One region of the Neobacillus sp. C211 genome, then DNA from elsewhere that is predicted to be linked to it. Evidence: a T-box and tRNA genes for the amino acid it is inferred to sense, from the RefSeq annotation. Region 1 holds a T-box; the other holds one or more tRNA genes.
What was found. A T-box is a leader RNA that pairs with one kind of tRNA and senses whether it is charged. The one in region 1 lies ahead of ACSU6B_RS07030 (valine--tRNA ligase), so its partner is inferred to be a tRNA-Val.
Positions count from the first base shown of each region.

Region 2: it has a tRNA-Val gene. The T-box ahead of ACSU6B_RS07030 (valine--tRNA ligase) is inferred to sense a tRNA for this amino acid. The anticodon was not compared.

Region 1 is NZ_JBPXRO010000005.1:105,517-121,110, reverse strand. It holds gene lon (endopeptidase La) at 1-31, shown strand, start outside; gene yihA (ribosome biogenesis GTP-binding protein YihA/YsxC) at 28-609, shown strand; gene ACSU6B_RS07085 (LiaI-LiaF-like domain-containing protein) at 641-1,129, opposite strand; gene hemA (glutamyl-tRNA reductase) at 1,405-2,748, shown strand; gene ACSU6B_RS07075 (cytochrome C assembly family protein) at 2,761-3,594, shown strand; gene hemC (hydroxymethylbilane synthase) at 3,620-4,555, shown strand; gene ACSU6B_RS07065 (uroporphyrinogen-III synthase) at 4,552-5,334, shown strand; gene hemB (porphobilinogen synthase) at 5,338-6,318, shown strand; gene hemL (glutamate-1-semialdehyde 2,1-aminomutase) at 6,338-7,624, shown strand; gene ACSU6B_RS07050 (hypothetical protein) at 7,731-8,132, opposite strand; gene spoVID (stage VI sporulation protein D) at 8,239-9,549, shown strand; gene ysxE (spore coat protein YsxE) at 9,676-10,719, shown strand; gene ACSU6B_RS07035 (hypothetical protein) at 10,740-10,931, opposite strand; T-box leader at 11,097-11,333, shown strand; gene ACSU6B_RS07030 (valine--tRNA ligase) at 11,385-14,027, shown strand; gene ACSU6B_RS07025 (bifunctional folylpolyglutamate synthase/dihydrofolate synthase) at 14,275-15,594, shown strand, end outside.
Region 2 is NZ_CM122574.1:196,228-211,821, reverse strand. It holds gene spoVAC (stage V sporulation protein AC) at 1-245, shown strand, start outside; gene spoVAD (stage V sporulation protein AD) at 246-1,271, shown strand; gene spoVAE (stage V sporulation protein AE) at 1,276-1,632, shown strand; gene ACSU6B_RS01090 (YjcZ family sporulation protein) at 1,741-1,857, shown strand; gene ACSU6B_RS01085 (stage VI sporulation protein F) at 2,029-2,283, shown strand; gene ACSU6B_RS01080 (UvrD-helicase domain-containing protein) at 2,309-4,609, opposite strand; gene ACSU6B_RS01075 (GNAT family N-acetyltransferase) at 4,747-5,169, opposite strand; gene ACSU6B_RS01070 (YjcG family protein) at 5,175-5,687, opposite strand; gene ACSU6B_RS01065 (alpha/beta hydrolase) at 5,811-6,533, opposite strand; gene ACSU6B_RS01060 (hypothetical protein) at 6,648-6,872, opposite strand; tRNA gene ACSU6B_RS01055 (tRNA-Val) at 7,056-7,127, shown strand; gene ACSU6B_RS01050 (TetR/AcrR family transcriptional regulator) at 7,647-8,243, shown strand; gene ACSU6B_RS01045 (hotdog domain-containing protein) at 8,457-8,663, shown strand; gene ACSU6B_RS01040 (SCP2 sterol-binding domain-containing protein) at 8,685-10,028, shown strand; gene ACSU6B_RS01035 (CBO0543 family protein) at 10,425-10,880, shown strand; gene pdxS (pyridoxal 5'-phosphate synthase lyase subunit PdxS) at 11,431-12,315, shown strand; gene ACSU6B_RS01025 (DUF3870 domain-containing protein) at 12,531-12,860, shown strand; gene ACSU6B_RS01020 (CoA transferase subunit A) at 13,051-13,707, shown strand; gene ACSU6B_RS01015 (3-oxoacid CoA-transferase subunit B) at 13,709-14,371, shown strand; gene ACSU6B_RS01010 (thiolase family protein) at 14,371-15,561, shown strand; gene ACSU6B_RS01005 (aspartate aminotransferase family protein) at 15,549-15,594, shown strand, end outside.

The DNA.
Region 1 (15,594 bases):
GCATGCCCTGTTGGAAGGTGAAGTGAAATGAAGGTAGTCAGCTCAGAGATAGTCATCAGTGCAGTAAAGCCAGAACAATACCCGGAAACAGACTTACCTGAATTTGCGCTTGCAGGTCGTTCCAATGTCGGTAAATCTTCTTTTATCAATAAAATGCTAAACCGAAAAGGTTTGGCGAGAATATCCTCCAAGCCAGGAAAAACACAAACGCTTAATTTCTATTTAATTAACGAAATGCTGCATTTTGTCGATGTTCCTGGTTATGGATACGCAAAGGTTTCAAAATCTGAGCGGGCTGCTTGGGGAAGAATGATTGAAACGTATTTTACATCGCGGGAGCAATTAAAAGCGGCGGTTCAAATTGTTGATCTTAGACATCCACCATCAAAGGATGATGTCATGATGTATGATTTTTTAAAGCATCACGAAATTCCCTGTGTCATCATTGCTACCAAGGCAGATAAAATCCCCAAAGGCAAATGGCAAAAGCATTTAAAAATAGTAAGAGAAACCTTAGATCTTGATAAAAATGACCAAATGGTTCTTTTCTCATCGGAAACTGGTTTAGGAAAAGACGAAGCATGGTCTGTTCTACAGAGTTTTATGTAAAAAATAAACGCCTGGGCATAAGCGCCAGGCGTTATTTTTTCTTCTTTAGGAGAAAATAAATACCAACCACAATGAGAAGAGCGGGCCAAAATTTCCACACAAAACTCATCCCATTTTGAAGTAAATCAAAATAGGCAGTAATTTTATCATAAAATAACAGAAGGATTGCTAAAATAAGAAAGAGGAATGCTTGGAACAATCCTGAATTCGTCTTTTGAAATCGCAGAAAAAAACCGATTGAAATGATTAAAATTAACATACCAATATTGTTACTAGGCCAAAAGGACACCTTACCGACAAGATGGAAGTGAAGTCCAAATCCAGCCATAATGACCCCAGGAAGTATTGCCTCAGACTCTTTAGCAGAATACCCTTGACCTAAAAAGGCAATTCCAACAATCATAAGTAAGGTCGGCCATGTGAAAAATTGTTGGAAAATAGTGATCCCAGTTTGCTGCAATAGGAAGTAAGCTCCAAAGCCTATAAGAATGATCCCAGGAAAAATTCGTTGATTCTTCATTAAAAACACCGCTTCCAGTAAGGTTCACTTGAATCTCGTCCATTTTTTTGGTACTGTACATAAGGAAGTATTTAAAAAAATAGTTATGGGTATTAAGAAAGTCTAAAGGAAACTTTGTTAATGTGTCCCTATCGGGATCAGCATTACTCGACTTTACTTAAATATATTACCATATAGTTTCGTTTTCTGTTCACATTTTTCGAGCAAAAGTCGAAATTGCTCATGATATAATCATACTAGTTAAGTTGCAATATCTATTGGGGGTGTCCTTTCAAATGCATACATTAGTGATCGGTATTAACTATAAAACTGCCCCTGTGGAAATTCGTGAGCGGTTGTCATTTAATGAAGCTGATCTTGCGGAGGCCATAAAAAAATTAAATACCAAAAAAAGCATCCTAGAAAATATCATCTTGTCTACATGTAATCGTACGGAAATTTATGCGGTTGTGGATCAATTACATACAGGCCGCTATTATATTAAAGAATTTCTGTCAGAATGGTTCGGGATAGAACAAAAAGAATTTTCTCCGTTTTTATTTGTGTATGAAGACGATGGCGCAGTTGATCATTTATTTAACGTTACTTGTGGACTTAATTCCATGGTTTTAGGAGAAACACAAATCCTTGGCCAGGTTCGTACGAGCTTTATACTAGCGCAGGAAGTTGGAACTACGGGGACCGTATTTAACCACTTATTTAAACAAGCGGTTACCGTTGCCAAACGCGCGCATTCAGAAACGGATATTGGTGCGAATGCTGTATCTGTCAGCTATGCCGCAGTGGAATTGGCGAAGAAGATTTTTGGTTCACTTGCTAATAAACATGTGTTAATTTTTGGCGCAGGAAAAATGGGCGAATTGGCTGCCCAAAACCTGCATGGTAACGGTGTGAAGAAAGTTACAGTTATCAATCGGACCTATGAAAAAGCACAAGACTTAGCTCATCGTTTCAGCGGCAAAGCAAGATCCTTAGCTGAATTAGAGAAATCATTGGCGGAAGCAGATATCCTGATCAGTTCAACCGGTGCAAAAGACTTTGTTATTTCAAAAGAAATGATGGTCAAGGTCGAGAAAAAGCGCAAGGGTAAGCCGTTATTTATGGTGGACATTGCAGTACCGCGCGACTTGGATCCAAGAATAGCTGAACTTGAAAATGTTTTTTTATACGATATCGATGATCTAGAGGGGATTGTTGAGGCCAACCTGCAAGAACGTAAGAAGGCGGCTGAAAAAATCATGCTCATGATTGAAAAAGAAATCGTTGAGTTCAAGCAATGGCTAGGTATGCTTGGAGTGGTCCCGGTTATCTCGGCGCTTAGAGAAAAAGCACATGTAATCCAATCGGAAACCATGGTTAGTTTGGAGAGAAAGCTGCCAAATTTATCAGAGCGTGATCTAAAAGTGTTAAATAAACATACAAAAAGTATCATCAACCAGCTCTTAAAAGACCCTATATTACAAGCGAAAGAATTGGCTGCGCGACCTGATGCAAATCAAGCAATGGACCTTTTCATGAAGATCTTTAATATTGAAGAGCTTGTTGAAGAACAACATTCGAAAGCAGCCGAAACCAATCAAATACCGGTTACAACACCGCAGGCTTCCTTTCAGTCATAAGGGGTATGTTCTATGTTTAATGTCTTTATGACAAGGCTTCATGAATTAACCGTTGTTCTATATGCCTTCAGTGTGTTGTTATATTTTTTCGATTTTCTACATCATAACCGGAAGGCAAACCGTATTGCTTTCTGGTTACTTGCATTTGTATGGGTTTTGCAAACCGTCTTTCTCGGAATCTATATGTATAAAACAGGCAGATTCCCTGTGTTAACTATCTTTGAGGGACTCTATTTTTATGCTTGGATATTAGTCACATTGTCAATTGGTATAAATCATTTATTACGAGTCGATTTTATCGTCTTTTTCACGAATATACTTGGCTTTACGGTCATGGCGATTCATACATTTGCCCCGATGCAATATGGTTCGCATATCATGGCGAAGCAGCTTGTTTCTGAACTGCTTTTGATTCATATTACGATGGCGATCCTCTCATACGGGGCCTTTTCATTATCATTCGTTTTTTCGACATTATATCTGCTTCAATATGATTTATTAAAAAGGAAAAAATGGGGAACTAGACTCTTACGACTGGCCGACTTAGATAAGCTTGAAAAATCATCCTACATATTGGCCGTAATCGGTGTTCCGATGCTTCTGCTCAGTCTCATCTTAGGATTGCAGTGGGCCTTTCTTAAGGTACCCGGGATGCCATGGTACGATATGAAAATCATCGGTTCATTTCTGTTATTAACCGTCTATAGTATTCTTTTATATCTTCGAATTGTGAAAAATCTATCGGGAAGAAAATTAGCAATTTGGAATACAGCTGCCTTTTTAATTGTTTTAATTAACTTTTTCTTATTTGGTCAATTATCATCTTTTCATTTATGGTATGCGTAGCGCATAACCTCAGGAGGTCGCAATCATGAGAAAAATAATTGTAGGTTCTAGGCGAAGCAAATTGGCATTAACACAAACTAATTGGGTGATGGATCAGCTAAAAAAGTTGGACCCTCGCTTTGATTTTGAAGTAAAAGAAATCGTCACAAAAGGGGACCAAATCCTTGACGTTACCCTTTCGAAAGTTGGCGGCAAAGGACTTTTTGTAAAAGAAATTGAGCAAGCAATGCTTGATAAAGAGATTGATATGGCCGTTCATAGTATGAAAGATATGCCAGCTGTCTTACCAGAAGGACTTACAATTGGCTGCATTCCTTTTCGTGAGGACCACCGTGATGCGCTAATTTCAAGAGGTCATGTGAAGTTAAAAGATTTAAAACCAGGTGCAATTATCGGGACAAGCAGTCTTCGCCGCAGTGCACAGCTATTAGCAGTCCGTCCAGATTTAGAGATTAAATGGATCCGAGGGAATGTGGATACAAGATTAGCAAAATTAGAAACAGAAGAATACGATGCGATTATTTTAGCTGCAGCTGGCCTCTACCGTCTTGGCTGGGCTTCTGATGTTGTCACCGAATTCCTCGATGCCGATCTATGCATTCCTGCTGTCGGTCAAGGAGCATTGTCGATCGAATGCCGTGAAGATGATAAAGAACTTCTCGAACTTTTTGAAAAATTCACTTGCCAGAAAACGGAAAGAGCAGTTCGTGCAGAGCGTGCCTTCCTTCAAAAAATGGAAGGCGGGTGTCAGGTACCAATTGCCGGCTTCGCCTATGTAGCTGAAAATGATGAAATTGTCCTAAATGTTTTAGTGGCTTCACCAGAAGGACATGAAATCATTAAAGAAGAAGTTAGAGGACAAAATCCAAAAGAGCTTGGTGTTCAGGCGGCTGACTTACTAATTCAAAAAGGTGGGAAAGACCTAATTGATAAGGTAAAGCGGGAGCTCGAAGGTCAATGATCCAATCGTTACCTTTGCTTGATAAAACCGTTCTTATTCCAAGAGGAGAAAATCAAGCAAAATCCTTTTCACAACTTGTAGAAAGGTATGGAGGGATTCCAATCGAAATCCCTCTTATTGCCTTTCGTCCGATAGAAAAAAATCAGCGCCTTCACGAAGCTTTGCTGGTTCTTGATACATATGACTGGATTATTTTTACGAGTAACGTAACCGTTGAAACCTTCTTTTCTTTTTTAAAGGAGGAAGGGGTTAGCGAAGCGTTTCCGAAAATCGCTGTTATTGGCAAAAAGACAGCAGAGGTTTTGATGGAAAGAGGGCTATCTCCAGCGTTCGTCCCGTCAGCTTATGTTGCGGAAACGTTTGTAGAGGAATTTATCCCATTGATTGATAAGGGTTCACGGGTGCTCGTTCCAAAAGGAAACCTTGCCCGAGAATATATCGCCAGATCCTTAACAGGGGCCGGTGCCTTGGTCGATGAGGTTGTGATCTACGAAACCTATATGCCCGACGAAAGCCGCCTGAGGCTGGCTAATATGCTAGCAGATAACCAACTGGATATCCTCACGTTTACAAGCCCTTCAACGGTGGACCATCTAATGGATGTCGTGAAGGAGTATCGATTGGATGAGCAGCTGAAAAATTGCATCATTGGCTGTATCGGTCCGGTTACCGAGAAAAAATTACGTGCTTATGGATTAATGGTCCATGCCTCACCAAAAGAGTACACCGTAAAAGAAATGATTAACAGTACGATTGCCTATTTAGATATGGAGGAATAATAAATGGAACTTCAATTTAAACGTCATCGCCGCTTACGCTCAAGTGCGAGCATGCGCTCACTTGTTAGAGAAAATCACTTAAAAGCGGAGGACTTTATTTATCCGTTATTTATTTATGAAGGTGAGAATATTCGCAAGGAAGTCTCATCCATGCCTGGAGTATACCAAGTATCGATGGATCATTTGGAAGCTGAAATGGAAGATATTGTTGCCCATGGAATTAAATCCGTTCTCCTATTTGGGATTCCAAAAACGAAAGATGCATGCGGTGAGCAAGCCTTTCATGACCATGGAATTGTCCAGGTGGCGACCCGTTTTATCAAAGAAAAATACCCAGAGATCATTGTCGTTGCGGATACATGTCTTTGTGAGTATACTAGCCATGGGCACTGCGGAGTAGTTGAAGGGGAGAAGGTTCTAAATGATCAGTCACTTGAATTGCTTGTAAAAACTGCAGTTGCTCAAGCGAAAGCAGGTGCAGACATTATTGCGCCATCTAACATGATGGACGGCTTTGTTGCGGCGATCCGTGCGGGATTGGATGAAGCAGGCTTTACAGAGATTCCGATCATGTCTTATGCCGTAAAATATGCATCGGCATTCTACGGACCTTTCCGTGAAGCTGCGGAAGGTGCGCCGCAATTTGGCGATCGCAAGACCTATCAAATGGACCCTGCTAACCGGATGGAAGCCTTTAGAGAAGCAGAATCCGATGTGGAGGAAGGTGCCGATTTCCTAATCGTGAAACCGGGTATGCCATACCTTGACATTGTTCGTGATATGAAAAATACCTTTAATTTACCGATTGTTATTTACAATGTAAGCGGAGAATATGCAATGGTTAAAGCCGCTGCCCAAAACGGCTGGATTGATGAGAAAAACACGGTTCTTGAAATGTTAATGGGTATGAAACGTGCAGGTGCTGACCTTATTATTACTTATGCTGCCAAAGATGCAGTTCGCTGGTTAAAAGAAGACCAATAATTTGAAAAGAGGGAACAGAATGCGTTCTTATACGAAGTCGATTGAAGCATTTAAAGAAGCCCAAACCATCATGCCAGGCGGAGTGAATAGCCCGGTTCGTGCATTTAAATCCGTGAATATGGACCCGATTTTTATGGAAAGAGGAAAAGGTTCTAAAATCTATGATATAGATGGCAATGAATACATTGACTATGTTCTTTCATGGGGGCCGCTTATCCTCGGCCATACGAATGACCGTGTGGTAGAAGGCTTAAAAAAGGTTGCAGAACTTGGGACAAGTTTCGGTGCACCTACTTTAATGGAAAATAAACTAGCTAATCTTGTCATTGAGCGTGTACCATCAATCGAAGTCATTCGGATGGTATCTTCAGGTACAGAAGCAACGATGAGTGCGCTTCGTTTAGCCAGAGGCTATACGGGCCGGAATAAGATTTTGAAATTTGAAGGCTGTTACCATGGTCATGGGGACTCCCTTTTGATTAAGGCGGGCTCAGGCGTGGCAACACTTGGTTTACCTGACAGCCCTGGTGTTCCAGAAGGTGTAGCGAAAAATACGATCACAGTGCCATACAATGACCTTGAGAGCGTGAAGTTTGCTTTCGAACAATTTGGCGACGATATCGCGTGTATTATCGTTGAACCTGTGGCCGGTAATATGGGACTAGTTCCACCACTGCCAGGATTCTTAGAAGGTCTACGTGAAATTACTTCCGATCACGGCGCATTGCTTATTTTTGATGAAGTAATGACTGGCTTCCGTGTAGGCTACAATTGTGCACAAGGCTATTTCAATATCACTCCGGATATTACATGTCTTGGAAAAGTAATCGGCGGCGGCCTTCCTGTTGGTGCTTATGGCGGTAAAGCGGAAATCATGAAGCAAATTGCTCCAAGCGGTCCGATTTATCAAGCAGGAACCCTGTCTGGTAACCCATTGGCAATGACAGCTGGCTATGAAACGTTAAGCCAATTAACACCAGCACATTATGAGGAGTTTATCCGTAAGGGTGACTTACTGGAAAAAGGCTTTAAGGCTGCTGCTGAAAAATATGATATTCCAATAACATTTAACCGTGCAGGTTCGATGATTGGCTTCTTCTTTACCAATGAAGCTGTCATTAATTATGAGGTAGCAAGATCATCCAATTTGGAATTCTTCGCAGCCTATTATCGCGAGATGGCTCTTCAAGGGATCTTCTTGCCGCCTTCACAATTTGAAGGTTTGTTCTTATCTACGGAGCATTCCGATGAGGATATTGAAAAGACAATCCGTGCAGCAGAGATTGCTTTTTCGAAGCTTAAATAAGATGGTTCCCGGCACCCACTTTTTTGGTGGGTGTTTTTTTGTGTAGTTAGAAACTTAATTAGTTGAGGCAGTTCGGGGACCGGCTTTTATAACATTCGAGAGTAGCTCAAAAATGGGGTTTGGCGGAAATCATCCGAGTTTTGGCGGAATAATTGTTAAAGTTGGCGGAATAAAGTCCGAGTTTGGCGGAATCATTCAGAAATTCAGCGGAATCCAAACGCAACTTGGCGGAATCCGCCCTCACTATAAGAAGAGCAATCCCCTGGAAATCAAAGAAATCAAGGTCTGAGTACTCTAAAAATAGGTAACTAAAAAGCAGTTTGGCGGAAATCATCCGAGTTTTGGCGGAATTATTGTTAAAGTTGGCGGAATAAAGTCCAAGTTTGGCGGAATCATTCAGAAATTCAGCGGAATCCGAACGCAACTTGGCGGAATCCACCCAATACATCCCCCCCACCATCCGAAACCCAAACCCCAAACCAGCTCCCACCCCTAAATAAAACTCCAATCCCCCTCCATTCCTAAATACTTCGATTCTTTTCCAGACGAAACTCTCTTTTTTATCATAAATAAAAGCCTTGGTTCATAGAGTGTAAGTGACATAGTGATTTTGAGTGAAGGAAACGAAAGGAGGAGTCGCTTTGTCTCAGGAGAATCAATCGTGCCTACGATTTTCTTTGGAGGAGTCATTGTGGTTTAGAAAAGGACAGGAAGTCGAAGAGCTTGTTTCCATTTCTCTAGACCCAGACATTACCATCCAAGAAAACGATCAGTACGTAACCATAAGAGGTTCGCTAGAACTCACAGGCGAATATAAAAGTTACGAACCTACCAATGAAAACGAAGATGAAAATGTAACATCGCAAAAGTTTGTAGAGAGGGTCGATGCACGAGAGGGAGGAAACTGTGAGTTTTCACATCGATTCCCTGTCGATATCACGATCCCCAATAATCGAATCCAAAGTATCTATGATATCGATGTCCTCGTCGAATCCTTTGATTATTCGATTCCTGAGCGCAGCTGCCTCAAGCTAGCAGCTGAACTGACCATTAGCGGCTTATACGGAATTGAGCAACAACAGAAGCAACAACAACAACCGCAGGAAGAAGTAGTTGAACTTGAGCTTATCCCTCGCTCTGAAATTGAGTTCTTTGAGGAAGATGACGAGGAAATTGAAGACGAACTTGCATCAGTTCATAGCAGTTACCAAGATAACTTCTTGTTTGAAGCTGAGGCAAGAAAACCACAAGAAGAAGACGAGAGTGTGGAAATTTTACCGAAGTTTCCGACCTTCAATTATCAACCACAGGAAGACGTTGAGGAAGAAGCTAACCAACCATCCTTGGATTTCGTAGAGGCAAGAAGTGAAGCCAGCAAACCATCCTTGGATCTCGTAGAGGCAAGGAGTGAAGCCAATAAACCATCCTTGGATTTCGTAGAGGCAAGAAGTGAAGCCAGCAAACCAGCCTGGGAATTCGAAGAAACAAGAAGTGAAGCCAGCAAACCTACATGGAATTTCCAAGAAGCAAGAAGTGAAGCTAGCCAGCCAGCTGAGACCATCCAGCCAGAAGTGGTTGGAGTAGAGCCAGCGCCACCTTCAACTGTCCAGTTTGAGGAAGAAGTGAATCCAGCAGAGGAAAGCTCTTCCGTACATGAAGAAGCACCACCAAAGAATATAAAAAAGAAAAAAACACCAAAAAAGAAAAGCATGACATTAACTGAATTTTTTGCAAGGAAGGATGAAAGTTCTGCCCAGGCGAAAGTAAAAGTTTGTATCGTCCAAAAGGGTGATACCGTTAACAGCGTGGCAGATCGATATGATGTTTCGGTACAAAACCTCATGCGCATCAACAATCTTGAACTTAGCCAAGACATATTTGAAGGTCAAGTATTATATATTCCCGGCAGCCTTACAAAAAAATAATTATTAAAAGATGAGCGGGTTACTTTGACCTGCTCACCTTCTTTTCATACACAGTCAAAGTGCTCCAGTCCATACGCCGCTAAACGGGCGCATACGCTTTTATATTTGAAAGTGAGTTGAGTACTCTTGAGTAACCCGAATCAACTAAACACATTTGCTCACATCTTAAAAAACTACCTTGTTGAGCCTCATTTTGTAGAGGATTTCGGCAGCGTTCAGAAGATTTATTCAAATAAAGGGACGTTTGCCTTAAAAAAAATCGACCCTGCGACCGGGACCGACTTCATTCGCCATGTTCATCTTCTCTACCAAAAAGGGTATAATCGCATCGTTCCCATTTACCCTACGATGGACGGCAGGTATGCGGTCTTACACGAGAACAATCTTTATTACTTAATGCCGTGGATGTCGAATGAACACAAGGAAGACCGGCAGCAAAAAGATCAACAGCTTTTTCGTGAACTCGCTCGTCTTCATACCCTATCCGCCCAAGAAATTACCTTGAACAAAGAAGAGCGGACTGAGCACTATGAAAAGACGATTCAACAGCATGAAAAACAACAGGCATTTCTCGATGGCTTCATCGACGAATGTGAAAAAAAGACCTATATGTCGCCGTTTGAATTGTTATATTGCCTTTATTACAATGAAATCAGCCAGGCGCTCCGATTTTCGAAAACGAAATTTGAAGAATGGTATGAAAAAACGAAAGACGATGAAAAGGCCCGTATGGTTATTACGCACGGAAAATTGTCACCCGAGCATTTCTTGTATGATGATAAAGGGTACGGTTATTTTATTAATTTTGAGAATGCTCACTACGGCTCACCGATTCACGATCTCCTTCCCTATTTATCACGTGCCTTAAATACCAACCCGAAGCGCAGCGACACAGCCATTGACTGGGTATACCATTACTTTAAATACTTTCCATTTAAAGCAGATGAAAAGCTATTATTCTACAGCTATTTAGCGCTTCCGATTCCAATCATTCAAGTGGCAGAAAGCTACTATCGAAAGTCGCGTCCAAAGAATGAATTAAAATATGTCCGTCAGCTGCAGCACCGCTACTGGCATTTGAAAAATTCCGAATATGTCGTCATGAGAATGACCGAAATGGATGCGCAGGCAGCCGCCGCCGCAGCAAAAGAAGGAGCCCAGCCGCAGTAATCATCTGCAAAATGGGCTCCTTAAACGATTTCGAAATATAGTGACACGGCTATGGCAACAAAAACTGTTAATAATAAGATATCAAAAAACGTTGGAATGATGAGTGTTCGAATAAATTGGAAGATCACAAACGGAATAATTAACTGTGCGCAAACTCTCCGACAGGTTCTAAACCAGGGTTGGTATTTAAATTTATTGAAATTTCTTTTCATCGACAACCCCCCTTTACAAATCTGGCATATATTTTTCTTTATGTATATTCCACAAGTGCGGAGAACTCTCCAAAAAAACGGCATATAGTATAAAAAATAAAAAAAGTGGTTATCATTATTGACGTCAAACCCTTTTTTTCGGTAGTATAACTATATAATTTAATTATATAAGCAAAGACAGGGAAGAGTACGATACAAACCTGCTTCAAGAGAGGGAAATCACTAGCTGGAAGTTTTCCTAAGCAGAAAGTCGGAAGGTCGCCCACGAGCTTCTTCTGCGAACGGATTTTTAAAATCCTAATAGTTGAAGACGGACTAAATCCGTTATCTACATAAGTGCCAATCCGTTTTTTGGATTGGAAAAAAGGTGGTACCGCGAAGCAAACTCCATTCGTCCTTTTATGACGAATGGGGTTTTTTATGTGGAAAAGGAATCAAAGGAGGAATTTTACAATGGAAACAAAGGAACTAACAATGCCTACCAAATACGATCCGCAAACGATTGAAAAAGGCCGTTATGAATGGTGGTTAAAGGGTAAGTTTTTCGAAGCAAAAAACGATGAGGCCAAAGAGCCGTACACAGTTGTTATTCCGCCGCCAAACGTTACCGGGAAACTTCATTTAGGTCATGCCTGGGATACAACGCTTCAAGACATCGTGACCCGGATGAAGCGGATGCAAGGGTATGACGTTCTCTGGTTGCCAGGGATGGACCATGCTGGGATTGCTACCCAAGCTAAAGTAGAAGAAAAACTTCGCAATGAAGGAAAAAGCCGCTACGATCTAGGAAGAGAGAAGTTCGTTGAGGAAACATGGAAGTGGAAGGAAGAATATGCTTCCCATATCCGCCAGCAGTGGTCGAAACTGGGCTTAGGCTTAGATTATAGCCGCGAGCGTTTCACGCTGGATGCAGGCTTATCTGATGCCGTTAAAGAGGTGTTTGTTACCCTTTATAAAAAAGGTCTCATTTACCGCGGTGAATATATTATTAACTGGGATCCGTCCACTAAAACAGCTCTATCCGACATTGAAGTCATTTATAAAGATGTTCAAGGTGCTTTTTATCATATGAGTTATCCGCTTGCCGATGGTTCTGGACAGATTGAAGTGGCTACGACCCGTCCTGAGACGATGCTTGGTGATACTGCGGTTGCTGTTCATCCAGAAGACGACCGCTACAAGCACCTGATTGGCAAAACTGTTATCCTCCCAATTGTTGGCCGTGAAATTCCAATCGTTGGTGATGACTATGTGGATATGGAATTCGGATCTGGTGCGGTAAAAATTACGCCAGCACACGACCCGAACGATTTTGAAGTGGGTAATCGTCATAATCTAGAGCGAGTTCTCGTAATGAACGAAGACGGTTCGATGAATGATAGAGCTGGCAAGTATAAAGGACTCGACCGTTTTGAATGCCGTAAGCAAATCGTTAAGGACTTGCAGGAACAAGGTGTTCTTTTCAAAATTGAAGAGCATCCGCATTCCGTAGGGCACTCCGAACGAAGCGGTGCAGTTGTTGAACCGTATCTTTCCACCCAGTGGTTTGTTAAAATGCAGCCTCTCGCAGATGAAGCGATTGCCCTGCAAAGTAAAGATGAAAAAGTAAACTTTGTCCCAGACCGGTTTGAAAAGACCTACTTACGTTGGATGGAGAATATCCGCGACTGGTGTATTTCGAGACAGCTTTGGTGGGGTCACCGAATTCCAGCTTGGTACCACAAGCAAACAGGTGAAGTATACGTTGGTACAGAAGCACCGGCAGACGCTGAGAACTGGGAGCAGGATAAAGACGTACTTGATACATGGTTCAGCTCCGCGCTATGGCCTTTTTCAACCATGGGCTGGCCTGATACTGAAGCGAACGATTACAAGCGCTACTTCCCAACCGATGTTTTAGTAACAGGCTATGATATTATCTTCTTCTGGGTATCCAGAATGATTTTCCAAAGCATCGAGTTTACAGGGGAACGACCATTTAAAGATGTTCTCATCCACGGTCTCGTTCGTGACGAACAGGGACGCAAAATGAGTAAGTCACTTGGAAACGGTGTCGATCCAATGGATGTCATCGAAAAATACGGTGCTGATGCATTGCGTTATTTCCTGTCAACAGGAAGTTCACCTGGTCAAGATTTACGCTTCAGCTTTGAAAAAGTAGAGTCAACTTGGAACTTTGCCAATAAAATTTGGAATGCCTCCCGTTTCGCGTTAATGAATATGGACGGAATGACCTACGAAGAGATTGATTTTAGCGGGGAAAAATCGGTTGCTGACAAGTGGATTTTAACACGTTTAAATGAAACGATTGAACATGTGACAAGACTATCTGACCGTTATGAATTTGGTGAAGTGGGCCGTGCATTATACAACTTTATCTGGGATGACTTCTGTGATTGGTATATTGAAATGGCGAAATTGCCGCTATATGGTGAAGATGAAGCAGCGAAGAAAACAACTCGTTCGATTCTGGCACATGTATTAGATCAAACAATGCGATTATTGCATCCATTCATGCCATTTATCACCGAGGAAATTTGGCAGAACCTTCCTCACCAAGGTGAATCAATTACGACTGCAGCTTGGCCTGAAGTAAATCCAGCTCATTCTGATGACCAAGCAGCTCAAGAAATGAAACTGCTCGTCGAGATGATTCGCGCGGTTCGGAATATTCGTGCTGAAGTAAACACACCAATGAGTAAGAAAATCAAAATGCTTGTTAAAGCGAAGGATGAAACAGTTCTCAAAGCTATCGAGAATAACCGCGGCTATATAGAACGCTTCTGTAATCCAGAAGAATTACAAATGGGTGTTGAACTTGATACGCCTGAAAAAGCAATGACTGCCGTGATTACTGGATTAGAAATCATCCTGCCGCTTGAAGGCTTGATTAACATTGATGAAGAAATTGCCCGACTGGAAAAAGAATTTGAACGCTTAAATAAAGAAGTCGACAGAGTTCAGAAGAAACTAAGCAATGAAGGCTTCATGAAAAAGGCACCTGATAGTGTTGTAGCCGAAGAGCGTGCCAAGGAAGATGATTATCGCGAAAAAAGAGCGATTGTCGAAGCACGAATTAAAGAATTAAGAGGGTAATAATTAGTTTGGCGAGGCGAATTCTCTGAGGATTCGTCTCGCCTTATTACTAAGACATTGAAAACAATATCAACATGTTTGATGCAAATATGCCAGAGATTACAATTTATCAGCGGTTTTCAGGAATATATCAGCGGAAACGTCTAATATATCAGCGAAAATTGGATTTTATCAGCGAATCAAAAAATAGATTCCACTTTAGAAGTAAATATTAATCAAACATTAAAATATAGATGGGGTGTTACGAATGTTTGCTACATATAAAGAAGCCCTAGAATGGATTCATGCGCGGTTAAGGCTGGGAATCAAGCCGGGGTTAAAGCGGATGGAATGGATGATGGACAAGCTTGGTAATCCAGAAACGAAAATGAAGACGGTTCATATTGGCGGTACAAATGGTAAAGGCTCCACCGTTACTTTTCTGCGTTCAATTCTTGAAGCAGGTGGGTATTCAGTGGGTACCTTCACCTCGCCCTATATTGAACAGTTCAATGAGCGGATTAGTGTAAATGGGAAAGCCATATCAGATGCGGAGCTGCTCCAACTAGCAAATATCATTCGCCCATTGGCGGACGAATTAGAAGAAACAGAGCTTGGCGGGCCGACTGAGTTTGAAGTCATCACCGCGATGGCGTTCCATTATTTCGCAACTATGAACAAGGTTGACGTTGTCATTTTTGAAGTCGGTCTAGGCGGTCGATTTGATTCAACGAATATCATCCAGCCATTAGCCTCGATCATTACCAATATCGGTCTTGATCACACGAACATCCTCGGCAACACCTATGAGGAAATTGCTTTTGAAAAAGCAGGGATAATTAAAGAGCATACCGCCATTTTTACGGCTGTCAAACATCCAGGGGCGATCGAGGTAATTGAGGACCAAGCAAATAAGAAAAAAGCACCTCTTTACCGCTTAAATCAGGAATTTTCGATTAGTGCTCATAAATCCCTTTCTAATGGTGAAGTGTTTGATGTCATCACTCAACCTCAACCCATCGCCCAATTAGAAATCAGGATGATCGGTCAGCATCAAACAGAAAATGCCGCACTTGCTGTCATGGCCGCCCAATTTTTAAATCAAAAAGGTTCATTCCTGATTACAGAGAAATCTATTCGTACGGGCTTAAAAAAGGCGTACTGGCCAGGGAGATTTGAAATCGTTTCTGAAAGTCCACTTGTGATTATTGATGGGGCCCATAATGACGAGGGAATTTCCGCTCTAACACACGAATTAAGTACTAGATATCAAAATCGCAGTATTCAGATCGTGTTTGCCGCGCTATCGGATAAAAAACTTGATCAAATGATTGCCAAGCTGGACCAATTGGCTTCCCAACTTACCTTTGTCAGCTTCGATTTTCCACGTGCAGCAAAAGCGGAAGAATTACTCAAAATTAGCCAATCACCCAACAAATTGGCAGTCAATGACTGGGGTCCTTTTCTTATAGAAGAGATCCAAAATATAGATAACAACAGCATGTTAGTCATAACGGGTTCCCTCTACTTTATTTCAGAGGTAAAACCATTTTTGACTAACTGTTTGAAAAATACGATAAATTCTTTA
Region 2 (15,594 bases), on a different contig from region 1:
TACTCACTGGCTTCGGAATTTACGATCGTCTAGGACAATTTGCTGGTGCAGGAAGTGCTGTGCCCGTTACCGGCTTTGGTAATGCCGTAATCTCGGCATGTATTGAACATCGAACGGAAGGCTTTGTTTTAGGTGTAGGTGGAAATATGTTCAAGCTAGCAGGATCGGTAGTGCTCTTCGGTGTTTTCTCAGCTTTTGTTGTTGCGCTTGTTAAAACGCTGCTAGTGATTTGGGGGGTTTTGTAATTGCTAAAAGGGCACCAATCTTGGATATTTACAAATCGTCCAATGATCACAGCTACCGGGGTTACTGGTGGTCCATTTGAAGCCAATGGAAATTTAGCCAATGATTTCGATTTATTATATGAAGACTTATGGATGGGAAAGGAGTCTTATGAAAAAGCCCACCGTTTACTATTAGAAGAAGCAATTAAAACAGCTTTACAAAAAGGGAATGTTGAGAAAGAGCAGATTCAATTTTTATTTGCTGGAGACTTAATTAATCAAATTACGCCAACCAGTTTTGCGGCTAGGACAATGCAAATTCCATACTTTGGTCTGTTTGGGGCTTGCTCAACGTCCATGGAAGGGCTGGCCTTAGCCTCTTTTGTGGTAAATTACCAGGGGGCAAAATACGTACTTACGGGTGCTTCAAGCCATAATGCAGCAGTCGAAAAACAGTTTCGATACCCAACAGAGTATGGAGGTCAAAAGCCTCCGACTGCACAATGGACGGTAACAGGTGCAGGGGTAGCACTTGTGCAACCAAATGAATCTGGAAAGATGCACCCAGTAACAACTTCAGCAACGATTGGAAAAGTCATCGATATGGGATTAACCGATCCGTTTAATATGGGCGGCGCGATGGCACCAGCAGCAGCTGATACAATTATGGCCCATTTCCGCGATCTTCAATTAGAACCCTCATATTATGACTTGATTGTCACTGGGGACCTTGGCCGAGTTGGTCATGATACAGCTTTCGAGTTAATCAATAAGAGTGGACTTCAATTAGAACGAAAACAATTTCAGGATTGTGGTTTATTAATGTATAAGGATGATCAACCTGTACAATCGGGGGGAAGCGGTGCGGGTTGCTCAGCCACAGCCTTGTATGGGCATTTCCTGAACCAAATGAAAAAAGGTACATATAAACGAATCTTAGTAGTTGCGACGGGGGCTCTGCTATCCCCGCTCAGCTTTCAGCAAAACGAATCGATACCATGTATTGCACATGCTGTTGCCATTGAAATGAATGGAGATAAGGGGTGATCCTATGCTAGCGATGTTTTTCTGGGCATTTGTTATTGGTGGGCTAATCTGTGTTCTAGGGCAGCTTTTATTTGATGTTGCCAAGCTTACACCTGGTCATACACTAAGTTTGCTCGTTGTCATTGGAGCTATATTAGATGGTTTTGGACTGTATGAGCCACTAGTTGACTTTGCAGGGGCAGGTGCTACCATTCCAATTACCAGTTTTGGAAATTCATTAGTCCATGGGGCACTTCAGGATGCAGAGAAACATGGGCTAATAGGAGTACTGACCGGGATGTTCCAAGTGACAAGTTCCGGTATCTCTGCAGCGATTATTTTCGGTTTTATTGGTGCACTCATTTTTAAACCTAAAGGGTAAATGAATCATTTTTAAAACTCAAATTACTGAAATAGATGTCGCGCCTACACACAGTATAAAGTAATTTCATATGTTATTAATGAGATTACAGAAGTGAGGTGACATTCTATGTGCTTTGGATATGGCGGCTACGGCTACGGTGGTGGATACGGGTACGGTTCAACTTTTGTGTTAATCGTCGTATTATTCATCCTTTTAATCATTGTTGGTGCAAGCTTCTATTAATAAACAGTAAGCTTGTATTAATAGAAAGGGTTGGCCAAAAAAAGTGGCCAGCCCTTTCTTTACTTGTTTAGCGTATGTGCTTAAGGGCGCGTACGCTTTTCCTATTTAATTCACCATTTTCCCTTTCCTTCATACAATAAAGTAGTTTATGAAGGAGCGTGATCTTTTACCATGGATAATGGATTTTTTAAAAACATTGAAAAGAAAACGGGCGTTAATATGAAAGATATCTTAGATTTAGCCAATTCATTACAAAATGCGAATTTTAAAGATGAAAAAACAGTCCGTAATGTAATTCGTCGGGTTTCTCAAATTGCCAATAAACCGGTAAATAAAGAAATGGAAGATCAAATTGTAAAATCAATCATTAACGATGGAAAGCAGCTTGACCTTAATACAATTTCGAATATGATCAATAAAAAGTAAAAGAAGAAGACCATTTTCCTAAGTTTTAGGAATCGGTCTTCTTCTTTTTTGTAAGAGAAACTAGGAACCTTGAGCGATTTGCTTTTTTCCCTCGTCTATTTTGAGGAATAGAAATAAACAGCTGCTCCTTTGCACGAGTCATCGCCACGTAAAATAGTCTTCTTTCTTCTTCGAGTGCAGTAAAGTCTCCATTTCGATAGGCTTCCAGGGCAAAATCATGCGGAAGGCTGCCATCGACTGAGCCGATCATATATACGGTTTTGTATTCAAGGCCTTTTGAGCGGTGGATTGTACTTAGGCTGATTGCTTCATGAAAATGTTTACTTAAATTTTTGATTTCTTTGTTCATCGCCGACATATGCTCGGAATGAGCTAGAAACGCTTGAATTTTGTCGAAACTTTTTGCAGCCACCTTTAAATCCTTAAGATCGTCCGATCCTTTTTCAAGTTTATTCGATTCATTTCCGCGTTTTTTCAGAAAATCAAGAAAGCCGATATCTTTCTCAACCCTTTCAATCGCAGTGTGAGGTGAAGAATGCTTTAACCCTCGAATAATCGTGACAGCTTTTTTTAATTTCTTTTCCTGAAATGCATGGGCTGTCGTTAAGTGTGCGAGTGCCTCAAGAAGACTGCAGTCTTTTAGGATACTTTGTGCTTTTAATTCTTTTAGGACTGCCTGCTTTAAAAATAATAATGGTAAAATGTCTGACATTGCTTGCGTGTCATCTTCATTTAAACTCACCTTTAGAAATGCAAGGGCGCTTCTCACAATATAGCGCTCGTAAAAAGCCTCTGCATCCAAATCGATTTTAAAAGGAAGGTTGGAGCCAGCCAGTCTTTCAAACACCGCGCGAGAACCTGCATTGGTCCGATAAAGAATGGCAAAGTCTGAAGGATTTGCACCAAGTGAAATCCTCTCCTGTATATCGGTAATAATCATTGTTGCTTCTTCCTCTTCATCATAGGGGAAAAATAACTGTGGGAGTTTTTCTGATGAAAACTGTGCTTTCATTTTCTTTATTCTTCTCATTTTATTAGCTGCAATCATTTGATTAGCAGCCGAGACAATTTCATGAGACGATCGATAATTTTGATCAAGTGTGACCATTTTGGCATAGGGAAAATCTTTTTCAAATTCTAGCAAATAGCTGGGGTCACTACCCCGAAACGAATAGATCGCTTGATCATCGTCGCCAACGGCACAAACATTTTTATGTTTTCTGGATAAAAGTTTGATCAGCTCATACTGGACCTTATTAATATCCTGAAACTCGTCAATTAAAAAATAATGAAACCGATTTTGATATTGTTCAAGCAGGGAAGGGGTGGTGGCAAACAGTTGATAGCAGCCAATTAGCATATCGTCAAAATCAAACAGACCTTCTTTTCTCTTATAGTCTTCATATCCTTTATATAAAAAGACTGCTTTTTCTTCCCATTCGGTGGTGGGCTTTACTTCATCTGGCATCAGCAGAGAGTTTTTCCATAATCCGATTTGCTGAAGAGCTAAATCATAGGCAAATTCTTTTTCGGACAAGTCGAGTTCTTTGCCAGCTTCCTTCAGGATTTTGTCTCGCTGCCATTCTTTTTTTAGCAGCTTATTTGAAGACCAATTAATTGAATCATGGAACATTAGTATGCGATAAAAAATACTGTGAAAGGTTCCGGTAACAAGCTGATTGATTTTATCTCGTTTCATTTGCGGATAGGAAAGCAGACGGTTCTTCATTTCAGCAGCAGCTTTTGACGTGAATGTAACGAGCATGATTGTCCTTGGGTCGATGTGTTTGTCATCTAGCATAAACGCTGTTCGTGCTGTTAACACTCGAGTTTTGCCACTCCCTGCACCAGCAAGGACTAATAAGGAGCCTTCTGTCTCCATAACAGCAGCAGCCTGACTTCCATCAAGAACAACTCCACTGTCTGCAAGTTGCTGTAAATACGGTGAGCGCTCCTCATGCTTGTCACTAATTGTTTGTTTAAACGCAACCGTATATTCAATATTTATAGACTTTTTGAAAAGATCCACGCTTTGCGGGATCTGTGTAATGGTTCTACCCTTTGGGATGTTAAATCCGTTCACTTCGGAAGATTGTTGTGAATCTACTTTTTCCATTATTACAGTGGGTTCTGGGCAATGTATTTCAGGTGAATGTGTATGGAAAAAATGGGGGTTCTTCTGAATTCCTAAAAACAATCGAACGTTCCCTTTGCATACAGGGCAGCTCAGTTGACCATTTTTTCCGGCGAGAAATATTTTTTGATATTGATCCCTGCTTAATTGTTCAAGGACAATATTCTGATTTTGATAAATTGCTGTTTTCATAATTTTTACCCTCTATATCCAAAAATCAAGACATGTTCTATCATATCAAAACCTGAGGGTAACTAAAAGGGTTTCACCGACATTGCTGGAATTACCAAAAAGCACTTGCCGCATAAAGCGCCAAGTGCTTCCTTAATTTATATTTCTTTTACCATCGTTTTATGAGGAATTCCAGCATCCATAAATTCCTCTGAGACAATCTCATAACCAAGTCCTGCATAAAAGGGAATGGCATGTGTTTGAGCATTTAGCTTTAATTTATGAATATCTTTTTGAAGCGCATAGTTCTCGATTGCATTCATAATCGTTTTTCCTGCACCAGTTTTCCTTGCCTTGTTCAATACACAAATTCGTTCAACTTTTCCATAGCCATCAACGAAACGAAATCGACCGGCTCCTATTGGAGATCCTTCATCGTACATGACAAAGTGCTTTGCCTCGTCCTCGAAGGCGTCAATTTCCTCTTCGAGAGGGACATTTTGTTCCTCAACGAAAACGATTTTCCTAACTGAATAGGCATCTTCAAGTTCTTTTTGATTTTCTACAATCTTGACTTTCACTTAAACTATTCCTTTCCAAGACGAAATGTTTCATAAACGGTCCAGGAACCATTTTCTAATTGATAAAGTAGATGGAAACGGTCAACCGTTTCTTCATGATTAATCTTAGTCATACGCAGTGATCCAAAAACATCAGAATGCTCATCATTAGATAGCTCTTGACCAATCGTGATATGCGGAACAAATGCATATTCTAAGTTTTGCTCCGTAAACTCTTGATTGACTTCATTATGCAAGGCGGAAAGTTCATCTGTCTTGTCTACTTTGAAATAAATAACATTATTTACAGGCTGAAAAGAGCTGATTTTTGAAGTCTTTAATGTGAATGCCTTATGGCTAGCAGCTACTCTCCGTAACTTTTCAGCGTATTCCTTTGCTTCTTCTTCAGACGCTTCAAATCCAGTTTTCAATGTTAGGTGAGGTGTAATTAAAGCATAATGCGGGTCATAACGTTTTCGATAGGAATTAGCTAAGTCCTGTAGTTTTTTTGATGGAAAAATAACAACTCCAAATTTCATACGTATACCTCCGTTTTGATGAACTGACCTTTTTTAACAAAAACAAAAAATTAACCTTCCTGATATTATAGCAAATTTTCTAAAAATATTAAACGACTTATCTTGAGGTATATTCTAATAAGATTAAAATAGCATTTTAAGAGCCCGTCTTAAATCAGGCTGCCAGTAGGTCCAAGTATGATTCCCGTTAAATTCTTCATAAAAATATGTAATGGGTTTTTCTGAAATTATTTTTGAAAGCTTCCGGTTAGGGGTCAGGAAATCTTCAATTTTGCCATTTGTAGTCTGAACTTCAGTTTCTTGATTACCTATTACGTGATAGAGTTGTAAAAGCTGTCCATCCGAGAAGTTCTGGACCGAATTCAATACATTTTCATCCACATATGGAGATTGTAGAAGGACTTTTCCAAATGTATGAGGATATTGAAGGGCAGCCATTAACGAAACAGTTGCGCCCAGAGAATCTCCTATAAGCGCTCTGGTCAAGCCCATTTGATAAGTTGGAAGCTCTTGATCTAAATACGGAACTAATTCATGGGCAAGAAAGCGAATGTATTGCTGATTCTGTTCGCCTTCAGGATGGTATTTCCTGCGGCGGTCCTCTACATTCCTATAGGGTACCCCAACAATAATTAAATTTTCAATTTCCTTTTCAAAAAGATACTCGTCTGTTAATCGGCGAATTCTGCCAAGTTGAAAATAATCCCTGCCATCCTGGGCAATCAGCAACGAATACTTATATAACGGTGAGAAATTTGCAGGGAGATAAACGAGAAGCTGTAAATCTTCTCCAAGCTCCCTGCTGTGAAAGGTAAGTTCCTTCATTGTGCCTTTTGGAAATTCCATGCAATGATTCCCCCAATAATTCGATCTTTACCACTGCATTATAACAAAACTAAAGTGGAAATGCTTTTAAAGATAGTTGGGAAGAATGATATGTGAATGTAGGTAAGAGAAGGATTAGTGAAGGTAGCGTTGTTTGGTGCGAGAATCAGGCATAATCGATAATATATTTTCCCGTTTAAAGGTGCGCATTTGTTTGCGCAGCAAACAATACGCACGAATGTATTCGTCGTGAACTTCCTTCACAATCAACTTCCGTTGTGAAAGTTCTTGGTTTTCGGCTAAATAAATCATTTCTAATGGAATTTTTTCCTCGATTGAACGGATGAAAAGCCCATCCATGTGAATCGCCCCTTTCTTTAACATATGTTATTATTATACCCAAACATTTGTTCTTTATTCAAAGTAAATAGAACTAATGTTCTTTTTTAGGGTTATAAGAGAAATGTAATTCATTGAATTTAATTAAACTATTGACATTACCGAAAAAATTTATATAATTAGAAATGTAGTTTAATTAAATATGACTTGTTAGCTCAGTGGGAGAGCACTTCCTTGACAGGGAAGGGGTCGTGGGTTCGAATCCCTCACAGGTCATCAAAAAATCCTAACATCTATATGGTGTTAGGATTTTTTTCATTTTCTGTAGTTTCTAATTTATATTTCATTTACCTTTTAAAAAAATGTTCCTCAAGAGTAAATTATTCTCCTTATAAAAGATTTAAACCGTCCAAAAAATGAACACCTGTTAACCTTTACAGATGTTCATTTTTTTATATAAATTAATTTGATTATTAAAAATCTTATATTTCGCATTAAATAACCAACCGCCATTTCATCTAAACTCCATTCAATGGGCTCCCACTACAAAGAGTTCTAAGACTGTTAACTTTAATAGTGTTGCGAAAGAAGCTGGTGTAGCTAAAGCTACTTGCATCTTTAAAATGAGTCTTTCTAAAACAATCAGTTTTGTTGTAGCAATAAAAGAACTTACTGCCTTTTTATATGCCTATTATTTTTTGCACTTTACAAAGATACTACCTAATCGTACAATAAAAAAGACCGAATGGTCTTACAAATTTCGTAAACCTTTTTCAAACGGAGGCAAATAGATTCATGGTTAATCGCAAGGGAGAACAGACTAAAGCCCTGATCTTAGAAAAAGCATCGAAACTTTTTAATAGCCAAGGATATAGGGCATCTTCTATTTCCGACATCATGCACGAGACAGGTCTTCGAAAAGGAGGGATTTATAACCATTTCGAAAATAAAGAGGAAATAATGTTGAGCGCTTTTTCCTTTTCCATTGACACGATGAGTCATTTTTTCTCTGAAGCAATGGCAGGCAAACAAGGATGCATGGAACGTCTTCTTTCCATTGTTTCCGTATTCGAGGGGATTGCTGAAAGAGAATTGTTCCCGGGAGGTTGCCCGATTATGAATGCTGCCATTGAGGCAGATGACGCAGACCCATTGCTTAAAGATAAAGTCCGTGAAGCAATGGATGGCTTGCTCGGAATGGTTCGTAATCTTGTTCAGGAAGGCATAAAGAAGGGTGAGGTTAAACCAGGAGTGGATCCCGAGTTTGTGGCGACCGTGTTTATCTCCACGCTGGAGGGGGCGCTAGCACTTAGCAAACTTTACAAGAACCAAGAGTACATGAAAAGAGCTGTGCATCATCTTAGATCGTTTCTTGCTCAGAACTGTGCCTAGCAGTCCTAAAAAAGAAGCCGGTGATGGCTTTTTTTTTCACTCTAAAAGAGACCGATCGGTCTCTGTAACTATCTATAATACTTAGAAGGCGATGCTACGAAATCTGACAAGGATGCTGTCATAGTGGATGTCGTCTGATCATCGATGAGCAAGAAGAAAGAAACTTTAAGTCTTGACCGTGCCGATAAGCTTTCCTTACAAGTTCTGTGAGCCTTGGTAAGAAAGCTTCACGCCGGCGTACTTTGCGATGCTACTGATACAGCGATGAGAACAGCCTACGCATCTACCCTCAGCGAAGGGGAGACATTCACAACGCTAGAACTAAAAATCAATTTTACGAAGTCTGTATGGAATGCACGACTTCGAATGATTGGGCAGGCCATCAAACAGGGTAGTACTAACGGATGGGCCTTAAATTGAACGACTAAGGAGTTGAGTGCCATGAAAAAGGTGACAATAAATGATCATCCTACCGTAAAACAATATTACAAGAAAAAGGAAATTAAGCAGGGAACCGAAGGCAGGCGCATAGATACACAATGGTTGCGGAATTTATGTCTACATGCAGGAGCCGACGATGTTGGATTCGTCTCTATTGACCGAAACGAACTTGAGGACCAACGAAAAGAAATTTTGAATCTGTTTCCTGAAGCTAGGACGCTTATTAGTTTCGTCTGTAAAATGAACCGCGAGCCCTTGCGTTCGACAGCTCGATCCATTGCAAATACGGAATTTCATCATGTTGTCGATAACGTAACGCTTATCGGACATGAAATCGTGAAAGAGCTTGAAGAGCAAGGCATCAAAGCATTGAATCCGCCAGCAGGATTCCCGATGGAGCAGGAAAGTACCGGAAAAGCATGGGTCATCTCGCATAAACCAATTGCGGTTGCGGCTGGACTTGGGCAAATCGGCATCCATAGAAATGTCATTCATCCCAAGTTCGGCAACTTTATTTTGTTAGGTACGATCCTTACAAATGCAGATATGACTTCGGAAAGTCAGCCCATTGTTTATAATCCGTGTTTGGAGTGCAAATTGTGCGTAGCTGCCTGCCCGGTAGGAGCCATTGGCGCTGATGGTCATTTTAATTTCTCCGCCTGTTATACGCACAACTATAGAGAATTTTCCGGCGGCTTCACCGATTGGGTGGAGAAGATTACCGACAGCAAAAATTCTAAAGTATACAGGGACAAAGTAAATGATGGAGAAACAGCATCTATGTGGCAGAGCCTTTCTTTTGGGGCTAGCTATAAAGCGGCCTACTGTTTGTCCGTTTGTCCTGCTGGAGAAGATGTAATTGGTGAGTTTCTTGACGATCGTAAGAAATTTTTGAAGGACGTTGTCAAACCACTACAGGATAAAAGCGAAATGGTGTATGTTGTGCCGAATTCCGACGCTGAGGATCATGTCAAAAAGCGTTTTCCCCATAAACAAGTTCGGCCGGTGAGCAACGGCTTACGATCGAAATCAATCCGGGCGTTTTTGCAAGTGCTTCCTCATATGTTTCAAAGAAATCAAGCAAAAGATTTAGCTGCTACCTATCATTTTACATTTACTGGAGAAGAAAATGCTCAAGCAACGGTTATCATTAAGAACAAGACCCTTACTGTGGAAAAGGGACATATCGGGGATGCAGATTTCCAACTTATTGCAGACAGTCAAACATGGATTCGGCTGTTGGCCAAAGAAACAGGGATATTATCAGCCATCATGTCTGGTAAAATTCGCACAAAAGGCCAGTTAAAGCTGTTCAAGGCTTTCAGCAAGTGCTTTCCGTCATAAAAGATGAGAAGATTGTAATAAAAAGTGGGAAATAACATAATCATTTTGTTAGGTTCGATACATTATTTCTTTACCGATACAGTTCATAGAAAAATCTATTAAAAAGATGCCTCCTAATTTACTTTGTTTCTTAGCTGCCTACGACAGTTGTGTCTTTGAAATAAAGTCAAGATGTTTATAAAAAAGTCACACTGTTTAGGAATAAAGTTTGATAATTTACAAAGGTTTGATCAAAAATCCTGTATTGATATGCAGGATTTTTTTGTTCTGCAATCGGGCCAGATTCTTGAAGATTAAATTTAAAAATGAGAAATTTCTAAATGATAAAGATTTAATTTTTATTTTGGTTATAATGACTGATGAGAAAGTTATCGATTTTTGAAGGACTGATTATCCATGGAAAGAATCATTTTATGGTCACTACTTATAATAGGAATCGCCTTATTCTTTTATAGTTTAAGAAAACCACCAATTAAAGATTTGATTTTAATTTTCTTATTGACCTCTTTTTTCTCCACATTTCTTGGTGTTCTTGTTGTAGAAAGAAAAATGATTGAATATCCAATAAGCTTTTTAAGTAACTATTTCAGTTCTAGCATTCTTTATGAAAATCTTTTATTTCCAGTTGTCTGTATTTACTTTTATCAAGCAACTTATTATTCAAGATATCCTAGCATTATTCTGAAATGTGCATTGTATACCTCTGTTTTAACGATCATTGAGGTTCTTTTGGAAAGATATACTGATTTAATTGAATATCATACTTGGACTTGGAGACACACGTTTATCAGTACCTTTTTTCTAATGATGTTTATCCGTATCCTTATAAAATTAATTAACAGACATGAATGATAAAGTTACTAAAGCCTAATCACTTCGTAATGCAAGCGGGAAATTAGGCTTTATCATTACTCTTTAATAACATCTTCATCAGTCATGGAGTGCCTTCATTTTATTTCTACAGTGTATTACCAGAACCTGGAACTCCGTTAGAAACATTTTTTAACTGGGGAACAAATTATCATGTTTTAGGGGTAACCATTAACCCAATCTATAATCTCCTGATTCTTTCGATTGCAACAGCCACTATGCTTTCAATCTATACAATTTACAACATTTTTCAAAAAAATAAAGGAACCAATCACCGAAACAAGCGTTTAAATATATATCTTGAATATAAGGCCGTTTCCCTTAGAGAAACCTCTAAAATTCAACAAAATTTTTGCGGTTTACGTGCAAAAAAAACAAGGATAGTGCCAATAAATTTTGCATGTTGTTTCCACAAATAGTGAACAAATAGGTGTTTTTAATATTGGCACGGTAATTGCAAGTTTATAAGTGAAAATTAGAGATTTTCCTGTTAAAAGAAGTAGATACGTTTAAAATCATCTAAGGGGGCTTAATAATGAAAACAGGTACGGATCGTGTAAAAAGAGGTATGGCTGAAATGCAAAAGGGCGGCGTCATTATGGACGTTGTGAATGCTGAGCAAGCAAAAATAGCAGAGGAAGCTGGAGCGGTAGCTGTAATGGCATTGGAGCGCGTTCCTTCTGATATCCGTGCAAGTGGCGGAGTAGCAAGAATGGCAGATCCACGAATTACTGAAGAAGTTATGAATGCGGTTTCTATTCCAGTTATGGCAAAAGCACGTATCGGACACATCGTAGAAGCCCGAGTACTTGAAGCAATGGGTGTTGATTATATTGATGAGAGTGAAGTTTTAACACCAGCAGATGAAGAGTACCATCTAAATAAAAATGATTACACTGTTCCATTTGTTTGTGGTTGCCGAGATCTTGGCGAAGCAGCACGCCGTATAGGTGAAGGTGCATCCATGCTTCGTACAAAAGGAGAGCCGGGAACTGGTAATATCGTAGAAGCTGTTCGCCATATCCGTAAGGTAAATGCACAAGTACGTAAAGTCGCTACAATGAGTGAAGATGAATTGATGACAGAGGCTAAGCTACTTGGAGCACCATATGAACTTCTTCTAGAGATTAAGCGTCACGGACGTCTACCTGTAGTAAACTTTGCAGCTGGTGGAGTAGCAACGCCTGCTGATGCTGCACTTATGATGCAATTAGGTGCTGATGGAGTATTTGTTGGTTCTGGAATCTTCAAATCTGATAACCCCGCAAAATTCGCTAGAGCTATCGTGGAAGCAACAACCCACTATAAGGACTATAAACTAATTGCAGAGATTTCAAAAAATCTTGGAATTGCAATGAAAGGTATTGAGATTTCAACTCTGTCTCCTGAAGCGCGAATGCAGGAACGTGGTTGGTAAAAATTTAAAATTTTTCTAGAAGGATTTTAACATACAGGGGAGAATAATCTATTTATTGTGTATAGGTCTAAAAAATAGTCGTAAGCTCTTTCTTGTTAGTGAAAGCGCTTTAACATTTTTGAAAATTTAAAATATTCACATTGACATTGTTTATTCTGACCCGTATACTCGTGTTAGAAACATGTTCAGTGGATTTTTGAAAGGTGGATTATAGCATGCAAACACTGGAAACAGTGATTGTTACAGGATATGCAAAAGCTCCACAGGGAACTTCCATGTATGAAATGTATAAGCATGCGGGAATTGTTCTCGAAGTGAATCTGAAAGATCATAAGATTATCGGAGCTGAATTCACATTCGTAACTGAACTAACTAAAAATTATTTTCAAAAACTGCTGATAGGCTACTGTCTTGAAGACGGTGTCGAGCAGTTGATTAAACGAATTCAAAGTTTTTATTTTGCTCCATCCCAGCAAGCGATCATTGTTGCTCTACAAGCTGCAGTTCAACGTTACTGGGATAATGTGAAGCAAATGAATACATAACGTTTGGTTATAATAAAGTGGGAAGATGACCTCTTCCCATGGTCTTATTAAAACCGGGCAAACATGAACTCTTTGTAAGGAATGTTCGTTGGAACGACATTCTTTATAGAGATTTATGTTTTGCTCGGTTTTTTATTTTACCGAACTGTTACACCCACAAAAGTCGATGGAGAGGCAGGGATAAAAAAACATGAGCAAGCTGATTACATGCGAAGAAGCTGTAAAAAAGGTTAAAAGCGGCTCTCGAATTATGGTAGGTGGATTTGGACTTGTAGGAAGTCCGCTTAGTTTAATAGCCGCTTTGGCGCAAACGAAAGTGAAAGACTTAGAGATTATTAGTAATAACCTTGGTGAACCAGGCAGAGGTCTTGGAGTTTTAGTACGGCAAAAGCAAGTGAAAAAAGCGATAGGTTCGTATTTTACAAGCAACCCGGAGGTGGTTAAGGCTTATCAGGATAAGGAAATGGAAGTGGAGCTTCTCCCTCAAGGAACGATGTCTGAAGCCATTCGAGCGGGTGGTGGGGGACTAGGAGGGTTTTATACACCGGTCAGCGTAGGAACAAAAATCGCCGAAAACAAAGAAGAGCGTACCCTTAACGGTAAAAAATATGTGTTCCAAGAGCCGCTTAAAGCCAATTTTTCTTTAATTAAAGCGAAAAAAGCGGATCAATTAGGAAATCTCATCTACAACAAATCGGCAAGAAACTTCAATCCGATGATGGCAACAGCTGCGGATGTGGTTATTGCCGAGGTGGACGAGATTGTGGAGGTAGGCCAAATTTCTCCTGAAGAAATTGTGACTCCTCATTTATACGTTGATTTTATCGTTGTGAAGGGCGGGAACTAGCTTGAACGTGAAACAATACATTGCTGCAAGAGCGGCGAAGGAATTGAAGGATGGGGATATCGTCAATTTGGGGATAGGGATTCCAACGCTGGTGGCTGATTACATTCCATCAGATGTTAAAGTTTTTTTACACTCTGAAAACGGCATTCTTGGAGTAGGTCCTACGCCTGATCCAGAGGATATTGACCAAAATCTTGTCAATGCAGGAAAACTTCCTGTCACAGTATTGGAAGGGTCATCCTATTTTGATAGCGCTTCCTCTTTTGCAATGATTCGCGGCGGACATGTAAGCGTTTCGATTCTTGGTGTGCTGCAAATCGATGCAATTGGCCGGATCGCCAACTGGGCCGTCCCAGGAAAAAGTGTTCTTGGTGTAGGCGGGGCGATGGATTTATTGGAAGGCTCCAAAAAGGTAATCGTAACAACAATGCATACTTCTAACCAGGGAGAGTCAAAAATTGTCAAGGAATTAACCTATCCGATCACATCGGAACGAATAGTGGATTTAATTATTACCGATTTGGCGGTGTTCGCTGTAAAGGAAGATGGACTTCATCTTATTGAGCTGTCCCCTGGAATATCCCTTGAGGAAGTTCAACAGAAAACGGACGCACCCTTTCAAATTGCTGAATCTTTCAATAGAGGCAATGAGGTGACTGCATAGTGGTTGTAATCGTAAATGCGTTTCGGACTGCTATCGGAAGCTTCGGCGGATCACTGGCAGATACGCCTCCAGAAGAGCTCGTATCTCTCATCATGAAAAATAATCTTTCTGCTTCCGGATACGGTGCCAATATTGTCGATGAAGTCATCGTCGGCCAAACAAAGCAGAGTGCGCATGCTCCGAATATTGCAAGAGTCGCGGCATTACAGTCCCATTTTCCAGAATCGATTCCTGCTTATACTGTTCATCGTCAGTGTGGTTCGGGCATGCAGGCTGTCATTAACGGGGCGATGTCCATTTTGACTGGTCAGGCGGAAGTCGTTTTAGCAGGAGGCGTCGAAAACATGTCGCAAGCGCCTCATTATATGGTTGGCACTCGTTTCGGCCACAAGATGGGAGATATGACGCTGTATGATTCAAATACGGAAAGTCAGCCAAAATCGCAGCCGGAGGAGATATACGGCCGTTTCACGATGGGGCAAACAGCTGAGTGGCTGGCTGAAAAATATAACATTAGCCGCCGTGAACAAGATGAATTTGCCTTCACGAGTCAGCAAAAATCGAAACGTGCAATTGAAATGGGCCATTTTGAAGAAGAAATCATTCCTGTTCCGGTAAAGGAAGGAAAAAAGGGGATTAGACACTTTGCGATAGATGAGTACCCAAGATTGACGGACATTGAAAAGTTAGGAACATTAAGTTCTGTGTTTCAAAAGGATGGTACGGTAACTGCCGGAAACTCATCCGGAAGAAATGATGGCGCCTCGATGCTGCTGTTGATGTCGGAAGAAAAAGCGAAACAACTTGGAGTGGTCCCGATGGCAAGGATTCGTTCCTTTGCTGCAGCGGGTGTATCACCAAAAGAAATGGGAATTGGTCCGGTTCCTGCATCCCAAATTGCTTTGAAAAAAGCGGGTCTTCTTTTGGAGGATATCGATTTGATTGAATTAAATGAAGCATTTGCCGCTCAAAGTCTTGCTTGTTTAAAAGAATGGGACATAAAAGGAGATAACGTGAATGTAAACGGAGGAGCGATTGCCTTAGGGCATCCACTTGGGTGCTCCGGTGCAAGAATCGTCACTACATTATGTCATGAGCTTGAAAAACAAAAGCGGCAATATGGACTTGCAACGATTTGTGTGGCAGGAGGATTAGGAATGGCAATGGTGGTGGAAAGATGGATGGAATAAAAAAAGACTACGTGTTTCATCGTGATTTAAAAA